4 regions of the Pseudarthrobacter sp. CC12 genome follow, and region 1 is predicted to be linked to each of the others. Evidence: riboswitches for the same ligand, from Rfam matches in the RefSeq annotation. Region 1 holds a riboswitch; each other region holds the start of a gene.
The links. Region 1 has a riboswitch for S-adenosylmethionine ahead of PV772_RS19915 (aminotransferase class V-fold PLP-dependent enzyme). Riboswitches for the same ligand answer to the same signal wherever they lie in the genome.
Positions count from the first base shown of each region.

Region 2: another riboswitch for S-adenosylmethionine. It lies ahead of PV772_RS00140 (DUF1737 domain-containing protein); the one in region 1 lies ahead of PV772_RS19915 (aminotransferase class V-fold PLP-dependent enzyme).
Region 3: another riboswitch for S-adenosylmethionine. It lies ahead of PV772_RS05280 (bifunctional o-acetylhomoserine/o-acetylserine sulfhydrylase); the one in region 1 lies ahead of PV772_RS19915 (aminotransferase class V-fold PLP-dependent enzyme).
Region 4: another riboswitch for S-adenosylmethionine. It lies ahead of PV772_RS07130 (cobalamin-independent methionine synthase II family protein); the one in region 1 lies ahead of PV772_RS19915 (aminotransferase class V-fold PLP-dependent enzyme).

Region 1 covers NZ_JARDJH010000041.1:12,731-16,461, forward strand. Annotated here, with positions in the region: gene PV772_RS19915 (aminotransferase class V-fold PLP-dependent enzyme) at 49-1,464, opposite strand; SAM riboswitch class IV at 1,501-1,614, opposite strand; gene hisN (histidinol-phosphatase) at 1,767-2,579, opposite strand; gene rsgA (ribosome small subunit-dependent GTPase A) at 2,624-3,731, opposite strand, start outside; gene aroA (3-phosphoshikimate 1-carboxyvinyltransferase) at 3,723-3,731, opposite strand, start outside.
Region 2 covers NZ_JARDJH010000001.1:27,949-31,679, reverse strand. Annotated here, with positions in the region: gene opgC (OpgC domain-containing protein) at 1-1,528, opposite strand, end outside; SAM riboswitch class IV at 1,696-1,811, shown strand; gene PV772_RS00140 (DUF1737 domain-containing protein) at 1,825-2,100, shown strand; gene PV772_RS00135 (rhodanese-like domain-containing protein) at 2,097-2,507, shown strand; gene PV772_RS00130 (O-succinylhomoserine sulfhydrylase) at 2,508-3,716, shown strand.
Region 3 covers NZ_JARDJH010000004.1:174,491-178,221, forward strand. Annotated here, with positions in the region: gene PV772_RS05280 (bifunctional o-acetylhomoserine/o-acetylserine sulfhydrylase) at 10-1,332, opposite strand; SAM riboswitch class IV at 1,376-1,491, opposite strand; gene PV772_RS05285 (VOC family protein) at 1,652-2,290, shown strand; gene PV772_RS05290 (DUF222 domain-containing protein) at 2,614-3,731, shown strand, end outside.
Region 4 covers NZ_JARDJH010000006.1:96,288-100,018, forward strand. Annotated here, with positions in the region: gene PV772_RS07120 (adenylosuccinate synthase) at 1-227, opposite strand, end outside; gene PV772_RS07125 (M14 family zinc carboxypeptidase) at 463-1,527, opposite strand; SAM riboswitch class I at 1,756-1,861, shown strand; gene PV772_RS07130 (cobalamin-independent methionine synthase II family protein) at 1,875-3,083, shown strand; gene PV772_RS07135 (uracil-DNA glycosylase) at 3,284-3,731, shown strand, end outside.

The DNA of each region.
Region 1 (3,731 bases):
TCGAATTTACCGCATGGCCGGTGCCGGCAGGCAGCCGCCGTTACCCCGCTAGTCGTCGAGGCAGGGGGCCGCGCCGGCCGTCCCGGGGGTATTGGGTGCCCAGTGCGGGTAGGTGCGGAAGTCGTTGGCGGGCACCCAGCGGCCTGCGTCCACCACGTAGTCCCACCCGAGTCCGTTGCTGCGCAAAGCCCGGATACCGGCAAGGAGGCGTTCAGCATCCTCCAGCCGCGAGCCCACGCCGAAACTCGCCCGGAGGGAGCCGGACGGCAGGCCCAGGCGCTTCAGCAGGGGATGGGCGCAGAAGCGTCCGTCCCGCAGGCCCACGCCGTGCTCTGCGGAAAGGTAGGCGGCCACCAGCCCTGCGTCGTAGCCCTCGACGGAGAAGTTGACCACGCCGATGGTGTCCGTTTCCGGATTGGTGTCCTTGAAGATCTGGTGGACGGTGACGCCGTCGATGCCCTGGAGGCCCTCCACCAGGAAGGAGCGGATCGCGGACTCGTGCGCATGCCACCTGTCCTGGTCGAGTTCGGCGATGACCTGCGTGGCGCGTGCCAGGGTGGCGGCGCCGAGGACGTTCGGCGAGCCTCCTTCGTGGCGGGCCGGCCCGGTGGCCCAGCTGACGCCGTCGAGCCGTGCTTCCTTGACCGCCCCGCCGCCGGCGAGGTGCGGGACGCCGGAATCCAGCCAGTCAGGCTGGCCTACCAGGACGCCTGCGCCGAACGGCGCGTACAGCTTGTGGCCGGAAAAGGCGAGGTAGTCGACGTCGTCCGCGCTGATGTCCACCCGGCGGTGCGGCGCGAGCTGGGCCGCGTCCACCACGATCCGGGCGCCGTGCTGGTGGGCCAGCGCGGCCAGGGCCCGGATGGGGAGGATCTCGCCGGTGACGTTGGAGGCGCCGGTGACGGCCAGGAGGCTGACGCCGCCCTGTTCGAGTTCGGCGCGGACCGCGTCAAGGGTGCCGGCGATGGTGTCCGCGGCAACGATGCTGCGGTGCGGGACGCCCTGCCACGGCAGGAGGTTGGCGTGGTGTTCGATGTCCAGGTAGAGGACGTCACCGGCGGGCCGTCCGTCCGTCCGGGGCAGGCAGCCCGCCAGGAGGTTCAGCGAATCGGTGGTGTTCCGGGTGAAGATGACCGAATCGTCCGGCCGGCCGCCCACGAAGTCCCGGACGATGCTGCGTGCGTTCTCGTACACGGAGGTGCTGATCTGGGAGGCGTACCCGGCGCCGCGGTGGACGCTGGCGTAGTAGGGCAGGATCTCGTTGAGGTAAGCGGACACCACGGAGAGTGCAGGGGCCGATGCCCCGTAATCAAGGTTGGCGTACCGCACGTGGCCGCCGGTTATCAGTGGTGCTTGGATTTCGGCCCCGGTGACTGCAGCGAGCGGGCGGCCGGCGGCGGCACGGCGTTCGGCAGCAACGGCGGATTCGGTGACGGGTTTGGGGGAGACGGTGGCAGTTGTCACAGAGACCTCACTTGTGTACAGGACTCCGGCGTACGGAATCCGCGCTTGCCGCATCCACTCCGGACCGGCCTGGTCGTCACCCGGGGCACCCCGCCGCGAATGGAGGGTTGCCGGCCAGCAAACCGGGGTTTTGCGCTGGCACTCGTGACCTGAATAAAAGCGTAGGACATGGGGCGGCCAGGCTGGAAGCCGGGCCAATTGTTAAGGGCTTTATTACGCAATATCGAATAAACGACGCCGGACACCTCCTTCTGGAGGTGTCCGGCGTCGCAATATTCGTCCAAGCGGGCAAACCGTGGCAGTTACAGCAGATCGTCCAGGTAAGGGTTGAGGCGGTGCAGGACCTCGGAGTGCAGGATTGAGTTGGTGGCCAGCGCGTTCCCGCCGAACGGTCCGTCCTCGCCCTCGAGGGAGGTGAACCGGCCCCCCGCCTCGACCACGATCGGCACCAGCGCAGCCATGTCGTAGAGGTTGAGTTCCGGTTCGCAGGCGATGTCCACGGAGCCCTCTGCCACCATGCAGTACGACCAGAAATCGCCGTATGCCCGGGTCCGCCAGACGTCCTCGGTCAGCCCGAGGAAATCGTCGAGGTTGCCGCGTTCCTTCCAGCCGCTCAGGCTGGAGTAGGAGAGGGAGGCGTCGGAGAGGCTGGACACGTTGGAGACGCGCAGCCGGGTGGCAGCTGCCAGGGACCTGCCCATGTAGGCGCCCATGCCCTTTGCCGCCCACCAGCGCTTGCCGAGGGCCGGGGCGCTGACCACGCCCACCACGGGTTCGCCTTCGTCCACCAGGGCGATCAGGGTGGCCCAGACCGGGACGCCCCTGACAAAGTTCTTTGTCCCGTCAATGGGATCGATGATCCAGCGCCGTGAACCGTGCCCGGTGCTGCCGAACTCCTCGCCCAGGACGGCATCGCGGGGCCGGGAGCGGGAGAGCTGGCCGCGGATGGCTTCCTCTGCTGCCTTGTCGGCGTCGGTGACGGGCGTCAGGTCCGGCTTGGTCTCAACGTGGAGGTCCAGGGCCTTGAAGCGGCTCATGGTCTGGTCATCCACGGAGTCGGCCAGGACATGGGCCAGGCGCAGGTCATCGTTGTAGCTCGAAGCGGGTTGGATCATGGTTACAAACTACCGTCTGCGGACGCTTCTGCCGGGAGAACGCGTCAGTTGACGCTGCCGAGCTCCTTGGTTTCCTGTGCTTCCATGCGCGGATCCGTGCCGAGCAGGCGCCGGAGCGACGCCAGGCGTGCCGGGCCGGTGGGACCTGCGTGCCCGCCTGCCACCCAGTCGTCGAGGCCGCAGTTCACCGCGTTTGCCGTGTGCTTGCACCCGCGTTCACAGTTTTCGATGCCAGGGGAGAGGTCCGGGAAGGAGCGCAGGATCCGGTCCGGGTCCACATGGGCCAGTCCGAAGGAACGGATACCGGGGGTGTCAATGATCCAGCTTCCGGCCGGCGCGTCAGCCAGGCGCAGGGCCAGGGCCGACGACGACGTGTGGCGGCCACGTCCGGTTACGGCGTTGACGCCGCCGGTGGCCCGCTCGGCACCGGTCAGCGCGTTCACCATGGTTGACTTGCCCACGCCGGAGTGCCCCAGCATCACGGTGACCCTGCCGTCGAGGTGGGCGCGGAGGGCCGCCACCGCAGTGCTGTCCAGCCGGGCGGAGAGGCCGTCGTCAGAGCGCGCGTCGATCCCGGAAGCCTGAGCGTCGGCGGTCTTGCTGATGATCACCGGGAAGTCCAGGTGCGTGTAATTGGAGAGGAGCTCGGCGGGGTCCTTGACGTCGGCCTTGGTGACCAGCAGGATCGGCTCGATCCCGGCGTCGTAGGCAGCCACCAGGGCACGGTCGATGAACCCGGTGCGGGGTTCCGGGTTGGCAGCCGCCACCACGATGACCAGCTGGTCCGCGTTGGCCACCACCGCCCGCTCCACGGGGTCGGTATCGTCGGCGCTCCGGCGCAGGAGGGTGTGGCGGTCCTGGATTTTCACCAGGCGGGCCAGCGTGTCCGGCGCGCCTGACACGTCCCCCACGAGCGATACGAAGTCTCCCGCAACGACAGGTGACCGGCGGAGTTCACGGGCACGCGCTGCGATGACGATGCGCTCGTTGTCCGAGTCCTCGCCCACCACTGCCGTGTACCGGCCGCGGTCAACCGTAATGATCCGCCCGGTAACGGCGTCGTCATGGCTGGGCCGGTCTTTGGTGCGGGGACGGGAACCTTTCTTGCTGGGGCGGATCCGGACGTCGGATTCGTCCCAGGAGTCAGTGCTC
Region 2 (3,731 bases), on a different contig from region 1:
CACGGCGGGACGTCAGGTCCACCACCCGGCCGAAATCCTCCTTCGCTTTGGGCCCGTACACCATGCCCACCACCAGGCCGGAGAACAGGACAAACAACTCAGCGCCTGATACGAAGCCCACCGCCTCCTGGGTGAGCAGCTGGAACAGCGAGGCCATGCCCAGGTGGTTGACCACCACGAAGACAATGGCCATCCCGCGCAGCAGGTCCACCCGCGAATCCCTGGCAGAAGGATCCTGGTAACTCCAGGCCGTGGCAGCGTTGATCCGGCGCGGGACCTGCCACAGGGCCACCAGGAGGATGGCCATGGCGGCAGCAACGGTCCACGGGGCCGCGCCAGAGAGCGTATTAGCCCGCACGTAGGTGCCTGCGGACGCCACATCTGTGACAGGCCCGGTGACCATGGGCGATGCCTTCAACCGGTCCAAGGCAGTTTTGGCGATGTCCGGGCTTCCCGTGAGCAGCCAGCTGATGCTTGCTACGCCGGTGTCCCGCGTGCTGGTCCGTTCGTCCCACACCACGGCGGCCGTTCCGGCGAAATGCGGAGAGGTGGCAGTTGCCACCACCTGGTCCCACCAGCGCGTTTTGATGTCCGCCTCGGGCGCCCCGCCGGATGCAGGGCTGTAGAAGGCCGAGGTCTGGAGCAGGAAGGGCTTTTTGTGTCCTTCGGCGTAGGTGCCGTAGAAGTTTTCGTTGCCGGAGGCCGTCAGCATGTCTTCGAGTTCGCCGGCGTGCGGCAGGGAGTTGACGGCGGCCGCGCCGGCAGTGTCGTCATGGTAGGCGGCCAACCCCACCCAGTCCACCGCGTCGTCGCCCGGGTAATACGGGGCATAGGCGCTGTCGCTCCCGTTCCAGGTTCCGTCCCCATTTGTATCCAGGAGGGAAAACCCGTCGCTTCCCGGCTGTGGCGCATTCCTGTTCCGGTCGAAGGGGTAGTCCTTCCCCAGGTAGGGCGCCCACACCATGGTGGCCCGGCCGCCGTCGTCCTTCCTGAAGGCTGCCGACACCGCTTGGAAAGCCTGCCGGTACGCAGCCGGCTGCTGGCCCCAGGCCACCCAGCTGGCGTTCATGTCGGGGGCAAAGCGGACCAGCAGTTGGCCCTTGAATCCCGCGGTCAGGTCGCGCACCTGTGCTGCGAACGCTTGCGCCTCCGCGGCGCCGAGCTGGTCCAGCGGCACGGACGGCTTGACCGTGAGCATGGCGTGGGCGCCCTTCGCTGCGGTCTGTTGCAGGAAGCCCCCGATGTCATTCCGCTCGGATTCGCGGTACGGCATGGTGATGTCATGGCCGTAGAGCGCCGGGGTTGCGCCCAGCCGGTCGCTGAAGCCCGCGGCGGTATCCTCACCCCATTCGAGGACCGCCCCCAGCCAGGGTTTGCCCCTGTCCGGCGCGGGTCCGGCCGCCCGCGCCGGGGCTGCCGGGGCCACCACTGCCAGGAGGGCGATGAGAACCGCGGCCAGGCAGGCCGCGGCGGAACGCGGACGGTTACGCCGGATGGCGGCGCGGTGGTGCGATACGTGTGCCCGCATGCTGACAAGGACCCCCGGTGCTCATTGCTCTGGATACGGGGCGGCGCCCCCCGGTATGAACCTTATCGGTCCGCAGCAGGCTACGTGCCGCATGGCGGGCAGCTCAATGACGGAACATGACGACGTCGGCGATGCGGCTTGGCGCGGCAGGTGTTACGTTTTTGGGGAGTAATGAGTACCGGCGCCAAGCCCTGACTTGCCGGTCGGCAACCCTCCCTTTCGCGGCGGGGTGCCTCAGGTGAATACTCGGCATATCGACCGATTCGAGCTGCAAGCGTGAGAGAAGGAGATCCGTCGTGTCCGACGCACCCGCCCTTGACGAAAGACTGTCCTACCGCCTGATAACCGGCGCGGACACCCGTGAATTCTGCGAGCGGATCTCCGCCGCACTCGCCGACGGCTACGTGCTGCACGGCAGCCCGGCAGCTACTTTCAACGGCACCAGCGTCATCGTGGCGCAGGCAATCGTCCTTCCGGCCGCGATCGCCTCAGCCGATGCCGCCGTCGCCACCGCGGTGGACCAGCTCGACGCCGGCCTTGAAGGCGATTTCGACGGCGAGGGCCACGCATGAGCTACGCCGGAGACCTGACGCCCCAGGAAGCCTGGGCCAAGCTGGAGAAGGGCGCCATCCTGGTGGACGTCCGCACCGAGGGCGAATGGGCCCACATCGGCATCCCGGACACCAAGGCCACGGACAACGATCCCCTGTTCATCCAGTGGACCTTCCCCGGCGGCATCCCCAATCCCGACTTCGTCAAGGACCTCCAGGCGCAGGCGCCGGAGGATCCCCAGGCGGAACTGCTCTTCCTCTGCCGCTCCGGCCAGCGGTCCATCGCGGCTGCAACTGCCGCCACCCAGGCCGGTTTTACCGCCTACAACGTGCTGGAGGGCTTCGAAGGCGAGCCGGACCGCTACGGCGAACGCACCGTCAACGGCTGGAAGAACCGCGGCCTCCCCACCAACCTCGGAAAGAACTAAGTGACCTTCAACCCAGACGCCCCCGGCTGGAACCCCGATACGCAGGCAGTCCGCGGCGGCCTGGACCGCTCCAACTTCCAGGAAACGTCCGAGGCCATCTTCCTGAACTCCGGCTTCGTCTACGAATCCGCTGCGGCAGCTGAACGCGCCTTCACCGGCGAGGACGAGCGCTTTGTCTACTCCCGCTACGGCAACCCGTCCGTTGCCACCTTCCAGGAACGGCTCAGGCTGCTGGAAGGCACCGAAGCCTGCTTTGCGACGGCGTCGGGCATGTCTGCCGTGTTCACCGCGCTGGGTGCCCTGCTGGCTGCCGGCGACCGCGTGGTGGCTGCCCGTTCGCTGTTCGGTTCGTGCTTTGTGATCCTGAACGAGATCCTCCCGCGCTGGGGTGTGGAAACGGTCTTCGTGGACGGTCCGGACCTGGACCAGTGGCGCGAAGCCCTGTCCAAGCCCACCACCGCCGTCTTCTTCGAGTCCCCGTCCAACCCCATGCAGGAAATCGTCGACATCGCCGCCGTCAGTGAGCTGGCGCATGCGGCCGGCGCCACCGTGGTGGCTGACAACGTCTTTGCCACTCCCCTGCTGCAGCGCTGCGGGGACCTCGGCGCCGACGTCATCGTCTACTCGGGTACCAAGCACATCGATGGGCAGGGCAGGGTGATGGGCGGTGCCATCCTGGGCACCAAGGAATTCATCGACGGACCCGTCAAGCAGCTGATGCGCCATACCGGCCCCGCACTGTCCGCCTTCAACGCCTGGGTCCTGACCAAGGGCCTGGAAACCATGGGCCTGCGCGTCAACCACTCGTCCGCCACCGCGCTGCGGCTGGCTGAATGGCTGGAGGAACAGCCGGCGGTGGGCTGGGTGAAGTATCCGCTCCTGAAGTCGCACCCGCAGTACGGGCTGGCCGCCAAGCAGATGAGTGCCGGCGGAACGGTCCTGACCTTCGAACTGGCCCCGACCGGCGGGCGTTCCGGCAAGGAAGCGGCATTCGCCCTCCTGGACGGGCTGCGGATCATCGATATTTCCAACAACCTCGGTGATGCCAAGTCCCTGATCACGCACCCGGCCACCACCACCCACCGCGCCATGGGCCCGGAGGGGCGGGCCGCCATTGGGCTCAGCGACGGCGTGGTGCGGCTCTCGGTAGGGCTCGAGGACCCGGAGGACCTCCTCCGTGACCTCGAGCAGGCGCTGAAGCAGATCTAGCGTTTTCGACGCGCC
Region 3 (3,731 bases), on a different contig from region 1:
CGGTTGGGTCTAGGCGCCGGTGCCCTTGGCGGCCCGGAAGCCTGCCTCCAGGTCAGCCAGGATGTCGTCGATGTGCTCCAAACCGACGGAAAGCCGGACCAGGCCCGGGTGAACGCCGGCCACAACCTGCTGCTCCGGCGAAAGCTGGCTGTGCGTGGTCGACGCCGGGTGGATGACCAGGGAACGCACGTCGCCGATGTTGGCCACGTGGGAGTGCAGCTCCAGTGCGTCGACGAAGCGCTTGCCGGCTTCCGCGCCGCCGGCCAGGTTGAAGGCGACCACGGCGCCCGTTCCCTTTGGCCCGTACTTGCGGCCACGCTCGTACCAGGGGCTGGACGGCAGCCCCGCGTAGGCGACGGACTCGACGTCGTCCCTTGCCTCCAGCCAGCGCGCAACCTCCGTTGCGTTCGCAACGTGGCGCTCCACCCGCAGGCTCAAGGTCTCCAGGCCTTGGGAAATCAGGAACGCGTTGAAGGGCGAGACCGCCGAGCCAAGGTCGCGCAGCAACTGCACCCGGGCCTTGAGGATGTAGGAGAGGTTGGCGCCGAGCGCGCCGCCTTCGCCGAGGTCGCGTGCGTAGACCAGGCCGTTATAGGTGGGGTCCGGGGTGTTGAAGCCGGGGTAACGTTCCGGGTCCTTGCCGAAATCGAACCTGCCGGAATCGACGATGACGCCGGCGATGGCCGAGCCGTGGCCGCCCAGGTATTTGGTGGCCGAGTGGATGACGATGTCCGCGCCCCACTCCAATGGGCGGATCAGGTATGGGGTGGAAAGGGTGTTGTCCACGATCAGGGGCACGCCGGCCTGGTGGGCCACTTCGGAGATGCCCTCAATATCCAGGACGTCCTGGCGCGGGTTGGACACCACTTCACCGAAGAAGAGCTTGGTATTGGGCTGCACGGCGCCGCGCCACTGGTCCAGATTGTCAGGATCAGCCACGAAGGTCACCGAGATGCCGAACTTCTTCAACGTGTGGGCGAACAGGTTGTAGGTTCCGCCGTAAAGACTGGGGCTGGCCACTATATGGTCGCCTGCCTCGGCGATGTTCAGCACCGCGAACGTCTCCGCGGCCTGGCCGGAGCTCAGCAGCAATGCCGCCAGGCCGCCTTCAAGGCTTGCGATACGTTGCTCGACGGCGTCCTGGGTGGGATTGCCAATGCGGGTGTAGATGGGTGCAAGTTCGGCCAGGGCGAAGCGGTTGGCCGCGCTCTCGGCACTGGGGAACACGAAGGACGTGGTCTGGTAGATGGGAAGGGCGCGGGCTCCGGTGGCGCTGTCAGGCTCCTGGCCGGCATGGATCTGGCGGGTTTCGAAGGACCATCCGTTGGACATCTCAGTCTCCTATGACATGGGCCCGGCATGCTGGGAGCACCACGGGCCGCGCTTGCTCTCCGGCCATTGCCGGACAGCCTGGTCCTCACCCGGGGCACCCCACCGCGGATGGAGGGTTGCCGGCCAGCGAGCCGGGGCTTGGCGCTGGCACTCATGACCTGGGCCCAGTCTAGGAACTTCAATCCGGCCCGGACAGCATTGTGACGAACATGGTCTTGGCGCAGGCCCAGGGGCATTTGGACAGGGACGGCGGCTGCCCAAAATGCCAGTAAGGGTACCCTTAGCTGAGAGCCCGATCACAAAGTGCCAAGATGTTCGCATGCGCATGGATCACGTCTCTTACGCCTGTGAACACGATGGCCTCGCGGCCACTACCGAACGTATTGCAACTGCCCTCGGCGTTGAGGCAGTGAAGGGTGGCGTACACCCCCGCTTCGGAACCCGGAATATGATCATCCCCCTGGCGGGCCACAAGTACCTCGAAGTCGTCGAGGTCCTTGACCACCCGGCGTCGGACAAGGCACCGTTCGGGCAGGCAGTGCGTGCCCGCTCCGCTGCCGGCGGCGGCTGGATGGGCTGGTGCGTCGAAGTGGACGACCTCGCCCCCTTCGAGGAACGCCTGGGCCGCGCTGCCGTGAACGGCAACCGCAAGTTCCCGGACGGCCGCGAGCTGGTCTGGAAGCAAATTGGCATCCTGGGCCTCATCGCCGATCCCCAGGTGCCGTACATGCTCAAGTGGGAGGGCGACCCCTCCCTCCACCCGTCCCACGCTTACGAGAGCAACCTCAAGATGAGCTGCCTGACCATCGCCGGTTCCGCCTCGCGCGTCACCGAGTGGCTCGGTGAGCCCGTGGAGAAGCCGCTCGAGGACGTTGCGGTGGAATGGGTGGCCCCGCACGGTACGCCGGGCATCCTCTCGGTCACCTTTGAGACCGCCAACGGAGCCGTCACCATCTGACCCTTCCCCTTCCTCCCGGACCACTCCGGGGAGGTCCCCGGGTTGTGCCCGGGCAAACTTCGGCCGCCATTGGGTGGTGACAACGGCGTCACCACCCAATGGCGGCCGAATCCATTTAAGCGGCTGCCGCGCCAAAGTGAGGGTCGCGTCTTTTTCTACGCAACGCGTGCTCTTTTTCGCGCCACACATTTGGGCTGCGACATGCAACCTTCGCGTCGAAAACGTACGACGACGGCGGCCCGCTTCGGTGCGCCGGCTCACCTGCGCAGGCAGCGCCACCGGTTTGATCTGTAATTGTCAGACCCCCGTTGGATGCTGTGGGTATGGGAATCGGCGGTGGTCTTGGGGTGATGTTGGAGGGTGTTCGTGCCTCTGTTGCTGCCCTGGATGCGCTGGAGCGGGAGGACGCTTCCCTGGCATCCGGTTTGGATGTTGGTTTCGGTGTTGGTGCTGGTGTGGATGTGTTGCAGCGGCGCTATGAGATCCGGCTGGAGCGGCTGGAGCTTACGTCCCGTTTGGAGGCGCAGCTTGCAGCAGTGACGGCGCAGGACGCCGCCGACGCCGCCGGGTTCCAGGAGGCGATGACCCCGCCGGACGCTTCGATCGAGGACCGCACGTACGGGCAGATGTCGGTGGTGGAGGAGATCGCCGGGGTCCTCACCATCGGCTCCGCCGCAGCAGGCGCGTTGGTGGAGCAGTCCCGCCGGGTCTGTTCCCTACCGCCGGTGTTCGAGGCCCTGTCCACCGGAACCATGTCGTGGCAGCACGCCCGCGTCGTCGCGGACGAAACCGAAGGCCTTGACGCTGTCGGGGCTGCCGGGCTGGTGGCGCACTTCTTCGACCCCGCCGCACCCGATCCGGCCCGGGGTGCCGCGCCCGGTGAACTGGTCCCGTCCCGGTTCCGGGCCAAGATCCGGGGCTGGCGGGAACGCCACCACCCCGAATCAATCCAAAAGCGCCATGTAAAAGGTTTGGCAAACCGGCGGATGGAGTACACCCCGGACCGGGACGGCATGGCCTGGATCTCCCTCTACCTTCCCGGCGATACCGCGTGCGCCATCTGGAACCGGACCACCGCCACCGCCCGCGGCCTCCAAGGCCCCAACGAACCCCGCACGCTCACCCAACTCCGCCCCGACATCGCCGCATCACTGCTGCTCGGCGCCGGCAATGCTCTTGGCGGGGAGAGTGGCGCGGGACCCGCAGGAGTCACCGCCATCGGGAAAGTCCCCACGCCGAGGGCCGACGTCCTGGTCACCGTGCCCGTGTTCTCGCTCCTCGGCCTCACCGACGAACCAGCAATGCTGGACGGCTTCGGCCCGATCCCCGCGTCCATGGCCCGCAAACTCCTCGCCGGTGGCGCGGACTCCTTCTACCGGGTCCTCGTCGACCCGCGGGACGGGGCGCCCCTGGAGATCGGCAGGAAGAACTACCGGCTCAC
Region 4 (3,731 bases), on a different contig from region 1:
AGGTTCACCACGCAGCCGTTGCCGATGATGGGAACGGCGTTGGGGCTGAGAATGCCGGCCGGCAGAAGCTTGAGTTCGTACTTTTCACCGCCTACGACGACGGTGTGCCCGGCGTTGTTGCCGCCGTTGGGCTTGACGACGTAGTCAACACGGCCGCCCAGCAGGTCGGTGGCCTTGCCTTTTCCTTCGTCGCCCCACTGGGCTCCTACGATCACAATTGCTGGCATGGGATCCTCCCCCATTCGTTCGGGCTGCCCGGGCCCGGCCACCAGGTGGCAGGCCGATGCAGCGCCGTTCATGAGAATGCCCCGAACAGACCGGCCTTCGCACAGCCGCAGCACGGCGCAGCGAAGCAAGAGTTCCGGGGCTCTTACCACCCAAGTTTAGCCGATAGGGCACTTCGTCCACTGTTGTGGCCCGCCGCGGCCGTTTCTGCCAAAAGGCCGCGGCGGGCGGTGCCGCCTATTCGTCCTCAGCCTCCCCGGCGGGGCGGGACGTCTGTTCGGCGAGTGTGTTCCAGAAGGAGGTGTCGGCGTCGGCAATGGACCCGTCCGCGATGGCTGCGGCCGTGGAGCTCAGCGTGGTGACAGTCTGCTTGATCAGGTAGCCGTTGCTGCGCTGCCCGAGAGCATAGCCGTCCAGGTAGTGGTCCGACATGCCGCGCATCTCGAAGAGCAGGGTGGCGATGCCGTACTCCACGGAGATGCCGTTTCGGCTGATGGTTTCGGCGCTGCCACCCTGGTACTTGCCCAGGTGTCCCCAGCCGGTGGAGTCGACGTTGTTGAAGACCACGGCGCCAAGCTGCTTTGATTTTTCGACGACGGCGGGGTCGGCGTTGGGGGTGGTGGGGTACAGGATGGAGCCGGATACCAGCTTGCCGTCACGCTCGGCCCGGGTGCCCTGGTGGTGCAGGTCGATCATGTAGTCGATCCGGTACTTGCGCATGACGTTGTTGTGCAGCGCCTGGGTCTCCGGCTGGACCTTGGCCACATGGTCGCGGTTCAGGTCCACGCCCTCGGCGTTGTAGCGGGTGAGGTTGCGGTCCCCCTTGGCAAGGTAGTTTTCCAGGGAGAAGTTCACGTCCCCCATGGCCCCGTCCGCATTGAGCATGGGCACCACCAGGATGTTCACGCCTTTGAGGATGTCCGCGGATTTACCGGTCCCCAGGTGCTTGATGAACTCCATGGCGCCCTCGGTGGTGAGCTGCTCGTTGCCGTGCTGCTGGGTCAGGTACAGAATCGTGGGCTTGGCGGGGTCCGAAATGTACTTGACCAGGTGGATGTCGCGCCCCTTGACCGTTTGCCCGATGACCTCCAGCTCCATTGCCGGCTGGCGGGCGTCCTGGTCCTTCAGGAATGAGACCATCTGTTCGTACGTGGCGAGCTTGGAGGTGGTGATCTGGCCGTTGCCGTCGTAATTGGGGCCTTCGCCCACAGCGTGTGCCAGCGGGGCGGGTCCTGCGACGACGGCCAGCGCCAGGGCTCCGGAGGCGGCGAGGGTCCTGAAATTTGCCAGGGATTTATTCACAGTGCGTTACCTCTTTCGAGTGCATCGGGGCGCCACCGGCCAGCTCCGTTGCGGCGGTGGCATGTGACCTCAGCCAACCAAGCTTAACGAAACCTGTCAACAGGCTGGACAAAGTCTGTAAGTATGCTGCTGGCCGCCGGGCAAGGGCAGGGAAGCAGCCGGGCAGCGGGCCGCGACATAAAGCCGCACGGACTTGCCCCAAGGTGGGTCTCTCGATTTAGTGAGAGTGAACCATCCGGAGCGGCCGAGAGACCTGGCTCGATGACGCCGCAGCAACCACGGTCCAGCAGGATTCCTGCCGGACCGAAGGTGCTACTGCCAGGACCGATGGAAAGGAAGATTCCAGCATGCCCCTGAACACCGACCACATCCGCGTCACCCACGCCGGATCGTTGCCCCGCACCCCGGAACTCATCGCGGCCAATGCCGCCAAGGAAACCGACGGCGTCACCCCTGAATTCCTGGACCTCCTGGAAACCTCCGTGGTGGACGTGGTCCGGCGCCAGAAGGACCTCGGGATCGACATTCCCAACGACGGCGAATACGGGCACACGATGGCCAACTCCGTGGACTATGGCGCCTGGTGGAACTACTCCTTCGCACGGCTGGGCGGCCTGGAGCCAACCAATGTGGACCGCTGGGCCGATGCCCAGGTGCACCGCTCCTCCCCCGGCAACATTGTCCTGACCTCCTTCCCCGACAGGCGCGACCGGCAGGCGTTCAACGAGGCCTACAACGACCCGTCCTCGGGCATCCTGTCCCACCGCAAGAGCGTGACCCAGCCCAAGATCGCCGGACCCCTGACCTACACGGGCCAGGACCTGGTGGCATCGGACATCAAGAACCTGAAAACCGGCCTCGCCGCCGCCGGGTTGTCGGACGGCTTCGTGGCATCCCTCTCTCCCGGCTCGTGCGCCCGCGTGGCCAACGAGTACTACAAGTCCGATGAGGAACTTGTCTACGCCTGTGCCGATGCCATGCGGGAGGAATACAAGGCCATCGTCGACGCCGGCCTCACCGTGCAGCTCGACGATCCGTCCCTGGCCGAGAGCTGGGACCAGATCAATCCCGAGCCCAGCCTGGAGGACTACCTGAAGTTCATCCAGCTGCGCGTCGAGGCCACCAACTGGGCCCTCCGGGACCTGCCCCAGGAACAGATCCGGCTGCATGTCTGCTGGGGTTCCTGGCACGGCCCGCACACCACGGACATCCCTTTCGCCGACATCATCGGCTCGGTGCTGCAGGTCAACGCGGGCGCATACTCCTTCGAGGCAGCCAACGTCCGCCACGAACACGAATGGCGTGTATGGGAGGACACCAAGCTCCCCGAGGGCAAGGTCATCATCCCGGGCGTCGTGTCGCATGCCACCAACGTGGTGGAACACCCCGACCTGGTGGCTGACCGCATTGTCCGCTTTGCCGACGTCGTGGGCCGCGAAAATGTCATTGCCTCCACCGACTGCGGCCTGGGCGGCAGGGTGCACCCACAGATCGCCTTCGCCAAGCTGGAGGCCCTCGGCGAGGGTGCTCGCCGCGCCACCAACCGCCTCTGGTAGTCCGTCGTACCGCTGCGCCGGCTGTGCCTTCCATCACCGGAAGGGGCGGCCGGCGTTTCGTTTCCCCGGGCTTGGTAAACTGGCAGAGGCCGACCAGGAATCGGCCCACCCCAACTAACCGCCGTTGATGATCCGCGCCGCCGCGCGCCCATTTTCACCGGTGGAAGCAATATCAATCCCCGCAGGAGAACCAGCACTTCATGACAGCCCTGGCCCCAGAAACATTCCACGAACAGCTCATGAGCCGCCGCTACGAACCCAGCGTTGCCGCCGTCAATGAACTGTGTGATTCCCTGCAGGAGGCCAAGCCCGGAACCGTGGTGCCCTATGTGGACCCGATGCACGACGTTGAGGAATGCCGCATCATCAGCCTGTTCTCTAACATCGGCGAGGCGGACCCGTCCGGCTTCATCACTGCCGGGGACCAGGACGCCGCGACCCGAATGCTGGGGCTCCAGTGGAAGCTGGGGCTGCGCCCCGAGTTCGTGATGCCGTGGAACGTCCACCCCTGGCACATCCCCGGCGAAGTCAACGGCAAGTTCACTCCGGACCAGATCCAGGCCGGCCTGAAGCCGCTGCTGAAGTTCCTCGCCCTGGTCCCCCGCGCCTCCGTGATCGTGGCGCACGGCACTGAAGCCAACCGCCTGG